Regions from separate parts of the Paenibacillus sp. FSL F4-0122 genome, predicted to be linked through region 1. Evidence: a T-box and tRNA genes for the amino acid it is inferred to sense, from the RefSeq annotation. Region 1 holds a T-box; the other holds one or more tRNA genes.
The links. The T-box of region 1 lies ahead of MHH49_RS15830 (arginine--tRNA ligase). A T-box ahead of a tRNA ligase gene usually reads a tRNA of that ligase, here a tRNA-Arg.

Region 1 (3,421 bases):
GTCCTTGATCACCTTGTGGTCCTTGATCACCTTGCGGTCCTTGATCACCTTGTGGTCCTTGTACGCCTTGAGATCCTTGATCACCTTGCGGTCCTTGGTCTCCTTGCGGTCCTTGAACACCCTGTGGTCCTTGATCACCTTGCGGTCCTTGTACGCCTTGAACTCCTTGAAGTCCTTGAACGCCTTGAGGTCCTTGGTCCCCTTGAGGTCCTTGTACACCTTGCGGTCCTTGGTCTCCTTGCGGTCCTTGGTCCCCTTGAAGTCCTTGGTCACCTTGCGGTCCTTGATCACCTTGCGGTCCTTGGTCTCCTTGCGGTCCTTGGTCCCCTTGAAGTCCTTGGTCACCTTGCGGTCCTTGATCACCTTGCGGTCCTTGTACGCCTTGAGGTCCTTGATCACCTTGCGGTCCTTGGTCCCCTTGAGGCCCTTGAGGTCCTTGGTCTCCTTGCGGTCCAGTATCACCCTGAGGGCCTGCGATCTCGGTTCCTAAAAGTTCATCAGAGACTAATCGATGGGCAGGCACGAATTCCCCAGCAGCATTTTTACCCCATACAGAAATTTGTGTTTCATTCTCAGCTGGTCCACTTATGGTAAAGACAAACTCTATTGCATCGAAATTAGCGAAATAGCTTCTAGATAATACTTCATTAGGACCTATGGTTACTAATTCTTGTACATATAATATTCTGGTACCATTTAAATGAAAGCCCTCGATAACAACATTAGAAAAATTTACAGGATCACGATTATCCAGTTTGATTAACACGGTTTGAGTGGACCTAACACCACTAACCGGATCATTAGCAATAGGTCCTGTTGATAGTACTGCCATTACGGCACTCCCTCCTTTCTGGAAAATACAGTTAATCAAGATTTCTTGTTAAACTGCTCTTTTTTATAATATGTTTCAACTATCTATTAAGAATGTGGTTATTACCCTGCATATATGTTGAATTTATGTTTCTGACTGCTCCTCTGCAACAACTCGTTGAACATCGATAATTGCACCACTTTCGTTTCTCCCCCAAACTGAAATCTCAGTGCTTATTTCAGCAAAACCGTCTGTGGTGAACACGAATTCATATGCATCAAAGTCTGCTCCAAAATTTCTCGTAATAACTTCATTGGGTGCAATAGATATTTCTTCTAGTACGTAGAGTGTTCTGAGACTGTTTAATTTGTAACCTTGAATATGAACAGAAGAAAAATTGATAGAATCACGGTTTACAATTTTGATAATAACCGTTTTAATTGTTCTGACACCACTAACAGGATCATTTGCAATGGGTCCTGTTGATAATACTGCCATTGAGCTATTCCCTCCTTTATTAAGTATTTTTCAAAAATTCAGATTTACAAATAAAAAATACAAAATTTAAAATTGGGAAAAGGTTAATAATTCCCCTTGTATTGTATTAATGATTGGTTTCATTTGATTGTTTGAATGCCCAAAAATTTTATATTGATTTAGCTATGATTTGATAGTTTTTGAGACTTCTAAATCCCTGCAAGATGCTCAAGAAAATTGGGATTAGCTCCACCACCCTTGCTTTTTTCGAAATATTAGTTATACTGATAAAAATTATTCAAGCATCGATGAGCGGGAGAGTAGTTAACGAGATCTAGTCCTCAGCGAGCCGGGAGAGTGTAAGCCGGTACAGATTCCTTTAATGAAGCGCACCCGTGAGATGGACTTCTGAATCTTAGTAGGAAGTCCCGGCTGAAGGCCGTTATCCCGTAAGGTGGCTGAACAACTTGTTCAGCAACGAGAGTGGTACCGCGAGCGCTAAAGCCCTCGTCTCTTTTGAGACGAGGGCTTTTTTGTATTTTCAAAGGAGGGTATACCATGTTAGATCAAATCATCAAAGACGGAATCAAGCACAGTGTACACCGTGTATTCAATACTTTAGGAGCTGACTATCCAGAGGACATTGCCATTCTGATCGAACAGCCAGCAAATCTAGAACATGGTGATTATTCATGTAATATCGCTATGCAGCTAGCCAAAACTCTACGTAAATCCCCAATGGTCATAGCAGAATTAGTGAAAGCAGAACTTCAATTCAAAGGGCGTTTCGCCGGTCTATTGCAAAAAGTTGAAGTCGCTGCTCCCGGATTTATCAATTTGTATATGAATTGGCAAAGCTGGGCTGAACATTCCTTTGAACTGCCTGCCAGCACTGGGGAAAAAGTCATCATCGAGCACACTTCTATCAACCCCAACAAAGCCGCTCATGTAGGTCATCTAAGAAACGCCTGTATTGGCGATACTCTAGTCAGAATTATGAAAAGAACTGGGTATAACGTAGAGGTCCATAACTACATTGATGATCTCGGCAATCAGCTGGCGGATACAGTTGTTGGATTATTAAATATACCTTTAGAAGGGGAACATCAACGTTTCGGTGATTTTTGCTGGGATCTTTATGCCAAAGTGAACAAAGAATATGCGCTGAACCCTGAGATGACACACAAGCGCACAGATATACTGCACTCCCTTGAACAAGGTGGCGGCAATGAAGCCTGGCTGGGCAACCTTGTAGCTGAACGTATCGTTAGAGAGCATGTAGAGGAAATGAAACATTTTGGGATTTATTATGATTTGCTGGTATGGGAGAGCAGTATTTTAAAAGAGGGATTTTGGGCAGCCGCAGCTGAGCTACTGAAGCAGACAGCCGTTTTTGTACAAGAGACTGAAGGTAAACTCGCAGGCTGCTGGGTGCTGAAGCAAGGAACAGAGGCTAACATTGGAGCGGATTCAGAGGAGCATCATCTCGATAAGGTGCTGGTGCGTTCGAATGGGATTTTAACGTATACAGCCAAAGATATTGCCTATCATCTCTGGAAATTTGGTCTTTTAACCAAAGATTTCTCCTATAGCGAATTCTCGTCCGGTTTATGGACAACAGGATTAACTGGAACCCAAGAGTCTTATGGGCAGGCGGACAGAGTCATCAATGTGATTGATTACAGACAGGAATATCCACAACAGATGGTTAAGCAAGCCTTAGGGGCACTAGGTTATAACGAGCAAGCAGACAAACTCCATCATGTGAGTTATGGTGTTGTATCTCTTAGTCCCGCCTCGGCTGCCGAGCTGGGTATAGATATTTCAGAAGGCAAATCTTCTTATGCTATGTCCGGACGACAGGGAATCGGGATTAAGGTAAGCGATCTGGTGGAACTCATGGAACAGAACATCGAACACTCACGTTCCGATAAAGACGGCCTCTCCAGCCGAATGATTGCCACTGCTGCGATTCGCTACTATCTGCTACGGTTTAATTTAGGAACGGAAATCGTGTTTGATTTCAAACAGGCTACCGAAATATCCGGCAATACCGGAGTTTATCTGATGTATACTTTTGCGCGTGCGACAAGCGTTTTGAGTAAAGCTACGATCCCAATCCTTACAGCTGCC
Region 2 (3,421 bases), 1.5 Mb from region 1:
CCCCATGGCAATTCTTCAGGGTTGCGGTTAGCAAGAACCTTAACTTCTTTACCATTGACTTTGAAGAAGCCATCATGCACTTCAACATCACCTTGGAATTTACCTTGAGTTGTATCATATTTAAGCAAATGAGCAAGCATCTTAGCGTCAGTCAAATCGTTGATTGCTACCACTTCGATACCTTCTACATTTTGAATACGGCGGAAAGCAAGGCGTCCAATACGTCCAAAACCGTTAATTCCAACTTTTACACTCATTGAATAGTTCCTCCTAGAATTCGTTTTATTTATTCAAAACAGACGGTGAGGTCTGTCATGACAACAATGTTAAGTATGATGCAAGAAGTATGTTATTGCCTGCAATCTAAAAACTACGAAGATAGCTGTAGTTGATTGTCAATTTCCTTGCCTATTTCTACTGCGGCAGCCTCGTCCGTAACGAGAATATTCTCCTGCCCGAAACGCAGCATGGCATGAATGGCTTTGGCCTTGGGTTTGCCTCCTGCAATACCGATGACTTTCTCTGTCCGAATAATATCTTCTAGACGTAGACCCATCGTAAGCATGGTATGGACAACCTGACCCTCTTCATTGAAATAATAGCCAAAAGATTCGGCCACTGCCCCTTCACCCTGGATTTCCGAGACTGTAGCCTCGTCCAGTTTGCGGCGGCGGGTCATTTCAATGGCATCCCCAATCCCATGTACAATAATACGCGAACTGCGGATGGTTTGTACAATCTCTCCAATATTAGAGTCAAGTGCCAGCGATTGGTATGCATCCCCACTAAGCAAATCAGGGACATGCAACAACCGGTAGTTGGCTCCAACCCGCTTTGCCATTGTTGAGGCAATCGTGTTGGCTTGAATCTCCATACTCTCTCCTAATCCTCCACGCGCCGGAACAAACCAAGCGTTCTTATAGGAAAGGGACAACGGTGGTGTCAGTTGATCAGCCATATCGGCAAGCGTCGATCCACCTGTGACGGCAACTGTATCATCTGCGCGAAGTATACTCAGCAGCGCTTTCGCACCCGCCCGGCCAAGCTCTCGTTTGGTGAACGGCGATGACTCACAATCACCCGGTACTACAATAACTTTATCCAGACCATACGTTGCTCGAATTTTCTCTTCCAGCTCATCCAGACCAAATAGGCTCTTAACAACCGGCTCTAGCAAATCAAGCAGTCTACGTCCAGCAGCGCTAATGCGCATGCCAACACTCTCGATCTCAATAAGCCCTTGCGATTTCAGAAGATCCGTCTCGGCACGCAGTACCCGCTCAGTCATATCTAGCGAAGCGGCTAGCGTTCTGCGCCCAATAATATCGGACAGCATGATCTGATGAAGAATCGTGTACCGTCTCTTAAGGGTTTCCATGAGATCAGGCAGAAGCTGCTTTTGGATATCTAATAAATTACGCATACTTTCACTCCTGCAACTTCGTCTTCCTCTATTCCCTTGTTCATGGTCTCAAAACGTCCCGGGTAAACTTTTTAAGTCCCACCCATATTCTAACCAAATATTGCTCGAAGCGCAAGTCTTCCGAGAGTAGAATTCTCAAGCGCTTGTCTTCTTATACATTAATAAGGTCAGAAAAAGATATAGCGCCCGATGCCTGTCCCTAGAGCGCTTGTCCAGTATTAATATTACATTGCAATTGTGTAAAAATTGTATTATAATCATTTTTGTTGCGCCCGTGGTCCAATGGATATGACGTAGGCCTCCGAAGCCTGAGATCCAAGTTCGATTCTTGGCGGGCGCGCCATTAATTTCATTTTTGCACATAATTTAGTAGTGCCTATACTACTACTTAACCAAAGAGCCGCTTGTCGGCTCTTTTTTTTGAATATAAGTTTGACTTTCTTTGACTTTTTGTTTGAATTTGTTTATCATGTGGGTAATACGGCAAGAGTAAAAATGAATACATTTAAAGAACCAATATCAAGGAGGTTTTCCACGTGAGTTATATTCCTATGGTAGTAGAACAGAGCAACCGCGGCGAGCGCGCTTATGACATCTATTCCCGCCTGCTGAAGGACCGCATCATTTTCCTTGGAACGGAGGTTAATGACGTGGTAGCCAATTCTATCATCGCACAAATGCTGTTCTTGGCTGCCGAAGATCCTGACAAGGACATTCACCTTTACGTGAATAGCCCAGGCGGTTCCATTACTGCAGGTATGGCTATTTTTGATACAATGCAGTACATTAAACCAGACGTTTCCACCATCTGTGTGGGTATGGCAGCTTCCATGGGAGCTTTCCTGCTAAACGCTGGCGCCAAAGGCAAACGCTTTGCACTGCCTAACAGCGAGATCATGATCCACCAGCCTCTGGGTGGTGCTCAAGGTCAAGCAACGGACATTGAAATCCGTGCCCGCCGCATCCTCAAATTGCGCGATAAGCTGAACCGTATTCTAGCAGAACGTACGGGTCAACCTCTAGAACGTATTGAGAAGGATACAGATCGCGACTACTTCATGACTGCTGCAGACGCGGCTGAATACGGTATCGTAGATAAAGTAATCGAGAAGACATTGCCTAGCGGTGTGTAAGCTATAAAGTAAAAATATAAAGAGGCTGTGCTCTAACCATAACGGATAGGGCACAGCCTCTTTATATTTTATAGAAGACCTAAATCCAATCAATTCAGCCCTCCATAACCTAGTGCATCCAGCTTCTCGGCAATTACGCGATAACCCCGGCCATTCGGATGCAAATGATCAATGGATAACAGCCCTCTCTCATTTCCTGCGAACTCACTGTAAATCGAAGCAAATCCACATACTCGGCTGCTGTACTGTGCTGCGTATTGATTAAACTGTCTGACCCACTCTGTCGCACCAACCACCTGAGGATAGGGATTATATAATCCCACAATTCTAATGATAAAAGGTCTACGCGTCCTCGCCTTCAATTGTATAAGGATATTCATAATTGCAGAGAAATTTTGTTTGCATTCCTGAAGCGATCTGCGCAGTTCTGCGGATAAGTTCCCTTGCTGTCTTGCTGCTGATTTGGCCGCGTGAATCAAATCATTACCACCGATAGACACAGTGATGATATCGGCTTCTCGAACGGCCTCACGCATCATGGAATTTCCGCGCAGCCGCTGCTCCAGCTCTGAAGTAGTCATTCCGTTCACGCCTAAATTCGTAGAGGCTACAGTAGTCCGCAGTCTCCCTTCTGCCATTCTACGGTACACCGGAACAAAACCGTTACCTGGCAGAGCACCAAATCCAGTCGTCAAGGAATCGCCAATTGCAGTATATTGGTAGCCCATAGCTCTCCCCCGTTCATAAACTAGTTACTCCCTTTAGCATATGAACTAGAGACAACTCCGGTAAGGGGGAGATGCCTTGTGCTGACATTAGCGGAGACGAGGTATCTCCATTTATTTCATGCCAGCAAACGGGCTGC

Region 2: it has a tRNA-Arg gene. The T-box ahead of MHH49_RS15830 (arginine--tRNA ligase) is inferred to sense a tRNA for this amino acid. The anticodon was not compared.

Annotation. Positions count from the first base shown of each region.
Region 1 is NZ_JBBODI010000001.1:3,673,164-3,676,584, reverse strand. Features, by position in the region: gene MHH49_RS15840 (hypothetical protein) at 1-462, opposite strand, end outside; gene MHH49_RS15835 (hypothetical protein) at 956-1,309, opposite strand; T-box leader at 1,588-1,806, shown strand; gene MHH49_RS15830 (arginine--tRNA ligase) at 1,847-3,421, shown strand, end outside.
Region 2 is NZ_JBBODI010000001.1:2,146,122-2,149,542, forward strand. Features, by position in the region: gene gap (type I glyceraldehyde-3-phosphate dehydrogenase) at 1-257, opposite strand, end outside; gene MHH49_RS09030 (sugar-binding transcriptional regulator) at 371-1,423, opposite strand; tRNA gene MHH49_RS09035 (tRNA-Arg) at 1,692-1,766, shown strand; gene clpP (ATP-dependent Clp endopeptidase proteolytic subunit ClpP) at 1,960-2,556, shown strand; gene MHH49_RS09045 (GDSL-type esterase/lipase family protein) at 2,646-3,284, opposite strand; gene MHH49_RS09050 (PdaC/SigV domain-containing protein) at 3,396-3,421, opposite strand, start outside.